3 regions of the Janibacter sp. GXQ6167 genome follow, and region 3 is predicted to be linked to each of the others. Evidence: predicted binding sites of a transcription regulator. Region 3 holds the regulator's gene; each other region holds the start of a gene.

Region 1 (2,261 bases), on a different contig from region 3:
ACGCCGCTGCGCTCGCTGCCGCGGGCGCCGAACCGACTTTGGTTCGGCGCCCCGCGGAGGTCGAGGCCGTCGATGGCCTGGTGATCCCCGGCGGCGAATCCAGCACGATCGACAAACTGGTGCGCGCCTTCGAGCTGTTGGACCCCCTTCGCGCCCGGATCGCCTCGGGGATGCCGGTCTACGGCTCATGCGCCGGGATGATCCTGCTCGCCGACCGGGTCCTCGATGGCGCCCCGGGCCAGCAGAGCATCGGCGGGCTCGACATCACGGTGCGCCGCAATGCCTTCGGCCGCCAGGTCGACTCCTACGAGACCGATTTGAGCGTGGAGGAGATCCCCGGCGGCCCGGTCCGCGCGGTCTTCATCCGCGCGCCCTGGGTCGAAGAGGTCGGGCCAGGTGTCGAGGTGCTCGCCAGCGTGAGCGCGAAGGGGGAGGACCACCCCATCGTCGTGCGTCAGGGCCCGCTCCTTGCGACCTCCTTCCACCCCGAGGTGACGGGGGATCGGCGCATCCACGAGCGGTTCGTCGAGCTGGTCCGCGACGCGGCTCGGTAGAATTTGTCGTCGAGACGTTGATTCGCCCCAGCCCATCTACTGAAGAAGCAGGAGACCTCAACACGTGTCAGGCCACTCCAAGTGGGCAACCACCAAGCACAAGAAGGCCGCGATCGATGCCAAGCGCGGCAAGCTCTTCGCCAAGCTGATCAAGAACATCGAGGTCGCGGCGCGCACCGGTGGCGGTGACCCCGCCGGGAACCCGACGCTCTACGACGCGATCCAAAAGGCGAAGAAGTCCTCGGTCCCCAACAACAACATCGATAACGCCGTCAAGCGTGGCTCCGGCGCGACCGCCGGCGGCGCCGACTGGGAAACGATCGTCTACGAGGGCTACGCCCCGGGCGGCGTCGCGGTCTACATCGAATGCCTCACCGACAACCGCAACCGCGCGGCTGCCGAGGTGCGCACGGCCCTGACCCGCAACGGCGGCCAGCTCGCCGACCCCGGCTCGGTCGCCTATGTCTTCGACCGCCGCGGCGTCGTCATCGTCCCGAAGGATCAGGACAAGGGCGGGGAGGACGAACTCCTCGAGATCGTCCTTGACGCTGGCGCCGAAGAGGTCAACGACAACGGCGACACCTGGGAGATCGTCTCCGAGCCGACCGACGTGGTCGCGGTGCGCACCGCCCTTCAGGACGCCGGGGTCGACTACGACTCCGCCGAGGCGTCGTGGGTCCCGAACCTGCAGGTCGAGCTCGACCTCGACGGTGCCCGCAAGATGATCCGCGTCATCGAAGCCCTCGAGGACAGCGACGACGTGCAAAACGTCTACGCCAATGGCGACATCCCCGACGAGGTCCTCGCCGAACTGGAGTCCTCCGAGGACTGAGCCCGGTAACCCGCCGGTCTCACCGGCCACGCGGCGTGTCGGGTTAGGCGCTCGGTCGACCCGACCCGTAGCGTGGCCTCAAGCGAACAGGTGTTCGGTCGTGCTCTGGGAGGTCCATGTCGATGCGGGTGCTCGGAGTTGACCCGGGCCTGACCCGATGCGGGCTCGGCGTGGTCGATGGGACCCCCGCCAAGCCGCGCATGGTCGCGACCGGCGTGGTCCGCACCACGCCCGAGCGGGACACCGGGGATCGTCTCGCGTACCTCCAGGACGAACTCGACGCCTGGATCGACCGCTTCGAGCCCGACGTGATCGCCCTGGAACGGCTCTACGTCGCCGAGCATGTCCCGACGGTGATGACGACCGCCCAGGCATCGGCGATTGTCCTGCTCGCCGGGTCGCGGCGCGGCCTGCGGGTCCACCTTCACACCCCGACCGAGGTCAAGGCGGCGGTCACGGGGTCGGGTCGGGCCGGCAAGGCCCAGGTGACCGCGATGGTGACCCGAATCCTCGCCCTGGACTCGCCGCCGAAGCCCGCCGACGCCGCCGATGCCCTGGCGCTCGCGGTGTGCCATCTGTGGCGGGGGAGCGGCCACGACCGGCTCGCCGCGGCCGCCGCCAGCGAACGCGCCCGACTGGGCGCCGCCTCGAAGCGAAAGGTCTCCTCGTGATCGCCTCCGTCCACGGCACCGCCTTGCACGTCGGCCTCGACCGCGTCGTCGTCGATGTCCATGGCGTCGGCCTGCTCGTTCACACTCCGCCCGCGGTCGCCGCCGGCTGCCGAACCGGGGCGCCGGTCACCCTCGCGACCTCGATGGTCGTGCGCGAGGACTCCCTGACGCTCTACGGCTTCGCCGAGCCCGACCAGCGCGACA
Region 2 (2,261 bases), on a different contig from region 3:
CCTCTCTCGGCGGCAGCGACTCCGGCATCCTCTGGCTGCATCTCCTCGTGCTCATCGCCTTCGTCGCCGGCGGGGTGTGGTTTGCGCTCACTGGGTTTAAGAAGCGGCTGATCGTATGAGCGCGCCCGTGAAAGACACCAGCGCGCCGGTGCGCGGCGCCCACTTCGTGCCCCCGTTTGGTCTGGGCCTCGCGGCGGCCGTCTTCGGTCGCAATGTGGTCGCCTTCCGGCGCGGCTGGGTGGCGCTGCTCACCGGCTTCGCCGAGCCGGTCTTTTACCTCTTCTCGCTCGGCCTTGGTCTCGGCGCGCTGATCCCGTACGTCACGACCGACACCGGAGCCCAGGTCACCTACGCGGCCTTCGTCGCGCCCGCGCTCCTCGCGTCGTCGGCGATGAACGGCGCGGTGATGGACTCGACCTTTAATGTCTTCTTCAAGCTGCGCTACGCCAAGCTCTATGACGCGATGCTCGCAACGCCCGTGGAGCCGCGCGATATCGCGGTCGGCGAGATCCTCTGGTCGCAACTGCGCGGCGCGCTCTACGCCTCGATGTTCTTGATCGTCGCCGTCGCGGTGGGGGTCGTGCAGTCGTGGTGGGCCCTGCTCGCGGTGCCGGCGGCGACCTTCATCGGACTGGCCTTCTCCGGGGTCGGGATGTGGGCGACGACCTTCATGCGCAACTGGGTCGATTTCGACTACATCATGCTCGCGATCCAGCCGCTCTTCCTCTTCTCGGCGACCTTCTTCCCGCTCGCCACCTACCCGGACTGGGTCCAGCCGATCGTCATGGCGACGCCGCTCTACCACGGCGTGGCGCTCGAGCGGGGCCTGCTCCTCGGTGAGGTGAGCTGGGATCTGCTCTGGCATGTCGGGTACCTCGTCGCGCTGGGCGCGGTCGGTGTCTGGGGCGCCTCGAGGCGGATCGGGCGGCTGCTGCGGGCCTAAGCGCACCCCCTTCGCTCGAAGGGCGCGAAAACTCACCTCGGCGTGTCGCGCGCCCCTGCTCTCAATCGAACACGCGTTCGGCTACGCTCATCCACAGGTGCTGATCCGAGGACCGAAGGTGTCCACAGTTCATGGCGGCTGGCGGACGTTGTCGGTACCGGCACCTAGCGTCTGACCCGAGCATCACGACAAGACCAACCGTGACCCGGGTCGCCGGTGGGCGCGCTCGATGACAACGAGGAAGCAGGTAGGCCATGGCAGACGTCACCGCCATCGACAGCAAGATCCACGAACAAAAGCTCAAGTCCCTCGACGCGGTCATGGGACAGATCGAGAAGTCTCACGGCAAGGGTGCGGTGATGCGCCTCGGCGACGACGTGCGCCCGCCGATCGCGACGATCCCCACCGGGTCGATCGCGCTCGACATCGCCCTTGGCATCGGCGGCCTGCCCCGCGGCCGGGTGGTCGAGATCTACGGCCCGGAGAGCTCGGGTAAGACCACCGTCGCCCTGCACGCCGTCGCCAGTGCCCAAAAGGCCGGCGGGATCGCCGCCTTCATCGACGCCGAGCACGCCCTTGACCCGGAGTACGCCAAAAAGCTCGGTGTCGACACCGATGCCCTGCTCGTCAGCCAGCCAGATACCGGTGAGCAGGCCCTGGAGATCGCCGACATGCTGATCCGCTCCGGCGCTCTCGACATCATCGTGATCGACTCGGTCGCCGCGCTCGTACCGCGCGCCGAAATCGAAGGCGAGATGGGCGACAGCCACGTCGGTCTGCAGGCCCGCCTGATGAGCCAGGCGCTGCGCAAGATCACCGGTGCGCTCAACACCTCGGGCACGACCGCCATCTTCATCAACCAGCTCCGCGAGAAGATCGGCGTGATGTTCGGCTCGCCGGAGACCACGACCGGCGGTAAGGCGCTGAAGTTCTACGCGTCGGTGCGCCTCGACGTGCGCCGCATCGAGACCCTGAAGGACGGCACCAACCCGGTCGGTAACCGGACCCGGGTCAAGGTCGTGAAAAACAAGGTCTCCCCGCCCTTCAAGCAGGCGGAGTTCGACATCCTCTACGGCCAGGGCATCTCCCGCGAGGGCGGCCTGATCGATATGGGCGTCGAGCACGGCTTCGTGCGCAAGGCCGGCGCTTGGTACACCTACGAGGGCGACCAACTGGGCCAGGGCAAGGAAAATGCCCGCAACTTCCTCAAAGACAACCCGCAGCTCGCCGACGAGCTCGAGGTCAAGATCAAGACCAAGTTGGGCGTCGGTGTCGCTCCGGTCGTCGAAGAGGACCTGGACACCCCGGTCGACTTCTA
Region 3 (2,261 bases):
AGGCTCTGACCCGCATGCACCTCGGTCGAGGCGAGCCGGTTGTGCCGCTGAATCAACACGACGGCATTGGCCACCGGGACACCCGGGAGCTCGCGGGCGGCGATTTCGGAAAGCGTCTGACCAGCCTGCACGGTCACCGTCCCCACGGTCACCGGCTCGCTAGCCCCGCCGAAGGGGGCAATCGCCAGGGTCAGGGCGAACACCGCCGCGACCACCAGGCCGATCAGGACGCGCCCGCGGCGGGTGAGCACAAGACGCGACGGGTGGGACTCGCGCACGGGGACCTGGGCGCCGGTCGGGACCGAGACGAGGTGCCGCTGGGGATGGGCGGGGCGCACAGGGGCGCGACGATCCGGCGCCGGGCGGGTGGCGCGGGCGGGAACGGCGATCGGCGACAGCGTCATGGAGTCCTCCTCGAGCCCGTTCGAACCGGTGTTCGAGCGAACGTATGTACGATGTGTAGCACGGGTGTTCGAACAATCGCAAGACACACCTCGAACAGGTGTTTGAATCAGGCGTTCGATCGCCGGTACTGTGAGTGACACGAAGACCAGGCAATCAGCGAGCACCGACAACGCTCGTTCGGCACCAACGAAGGGGACCTTCCATGGGACGCAAAGACCGCGAATCAGGCGAGAACGCCGGCGCGGACAACGTGCGCGCACTCCCCGAGCGGGATAACGGGCGCGGCCTCACGGCGCGTCAAGCCCGCGTCCTTGAGGTGATCCGGCATGCCGTCCTGAGCCGCGGCTTCCCACCCAGCGTGCGGGAGATCGGTGATGCCGTCGGGCTCGCGAGCCCGAGCTCGGTCTCGCACCAGCTCGCCGCTTTGGAAAACAAGGGCTACATCCGCCGGGACCCCAATCGGCCGCGCGCGATCGAGATCGTCTCCCCTCAGGAGCCTCGCCCGATTGACCTGCACGGGTACCGCGGCGGCGCCGACCCCAGCGATGCCCCCTTCGACGAGACCGGCATCGGCGACGATCGGCCCGAGGCGTCCTACGTCCCCGTGCTTGGGCAGATCGCCGCGGGCGTGCCGATCACCGCCGAAGAGAGCGTCGAAGATGTCTTCCCCCTCCCCCGCCAGATCGTCGGCGAGGGGTCCCTCTTCCTGCTCAAGGTCGTCGGTGACTCGATGATCGACGCGGCGATCTGCGATGGGGACTGGGTCGTGGTGCGCCAGCAGCCGACCGCCGACAACGGCGATATCGTCGCTGCGCTGCTCGATGACGAGGCGACGGTCAAGACCTTCAAGCGGCGTGACGGGCACGTCTGGTTGCTCCCGCACAACCCCGCCTTCGACCCGATCGATGGCGACCACGCGACGATTCTCGGCAAGGTCACCGCCGTCCTGCGCAGTATCTAAGCGACGAGAAGGGGGCGCCGAGCCGCTACGACGACCACCAGGTCGCGGTAAAAGTGGCCGACCACGGCCGCCCGTGGATCACGGCGTCGTCCGGTAAGAGCCGAGCGAACTCGCGGCGCGAGAGCAGGCGGGTGAACTCCTGACGGCTCGCCGACCACGCCGGTGACCAATGCCGAAAGAGCGCCGAGGTGTGCGACTCGACCGGGAACCATCGGTTCGGTGTCGTGATGACCCAGCCCCGACCGACTCGGGTCTGCTCCGCAACGAAGCGCGCCTGGTCGGCCTCATCGCCGACATGTTCGATCACGGCGTTGGCGAGGACCATGTCCACTGCGCGCTCGGCGACGGGGAGGTGCCTGCCGTCCGCGACGAAGAAAGGCCATTCGACCCCGCGACGGTCGGCGATATCGGTCGAGGCCACCAGGTCGGCGTGCTCGGTGATCCGGCGCTCGACGATTCCCTCGTTGCGAGAGGTGATGGTGCTCGAGCCCACCAGTAGGACGGTGCGCACCTCGTGCTGGCGCATGAAGTCGGCGATCAGACGAGCCTTGCGCTCTCGGTTGCGCACGCTGTACGCCAGCACCAGCCTGCGCATGACCGACCTGGGGAACCCCTTCATGGCGGCCACCCTAGTCGGGCCCTACCCCAGGTCGTAGGCGACTTCGGCGAGAAGGGAGATGAGCTCACCATCGAGACCGTGCGTCGCGAGCGCGTCGCCACGCGTCGGGCCACGGGTGATGATGACGACCGGGATGCCGCGCTGCGCGGCGCGGCGCACGAAGCGCAAGCCGGACATCACCTGCAGGCTCGAGCCCAGGACCAGGAGGCTCGGTGCGCGGTCGGTCAAGGCGTAGCACCGCTCGACGATCTCGCGATCGACGGCTCCCCCGAAGAA

Evidence for each region. Region 3 encodes LexA, which represses DNA repair genes until DNA is damaged. Its sites were predicted from a motif close to TCGAACANNTGTTCGA; they were not measured.
Region 1: the regulator LexA is predicted to act here: its motif matches at 1,469-1,484, upstream of ruvC (crossover junction endodeoxyribonuclease RuvC).
Region 2: the regulator LexA is predicted to act here: its motif matches at 1,009-1,024, upstream of recA (recombinase RecA).

The regions. Positions count from the first base shown of each region.
Region 1 covers NZ_JBGFSK010000004.1:290,770-293,030, reverse strand. The annotation lists gene pdxT (pyridoxal 5'-phosphate synthase glutaminase subunit PdxT) at 1-554, shown strand, start outside; gene AB8K43_RS08225 (YebC/PmpR family DNA-binding transcriptional regulator) at 619-1,386, shown strand; gene ruvC (crossover junction endodeoxyribonuclease RuvC) at 1,509-2,057, shown strand; gene ruvA (Holliday junction branch migration protein RuvA) at 2,054-2,261, shown strand, end outside.
Region 2 covers NZ_JBGFSK010000006.1:171,258-173,518, forward strand. The annotation lists gene AB8K43_RS10905 (ABC transporter permease) at 1-119, shown strand, start outside; gene AB8K43_RS10910 (ABC transporter permease) at 116-943, shown strand; gene recA (recombinase RecA) at 1,198-2,261, shown strand, end outside.
Region 3 covers NZ_JBGFSK010000003.1:197,422-199,682, forward strand. The annotation lists gene AB8K43_RS05890 (LysM peptidoglycan-binding domain-containing protein) at 1-404, opposite strand, end outside; gene lexA (transcriptional repressor LexA) at 608-1,366, shown strand; gene AB8K43_RS05900 (class I SAM-dependent methyltransferase) at 1,392-1,985, opposite strand; gene AB8K43_RS05905 (Sir2 family NAD-dependent protein deacetylase) at 2,007-2,261, opposite strand, start outside.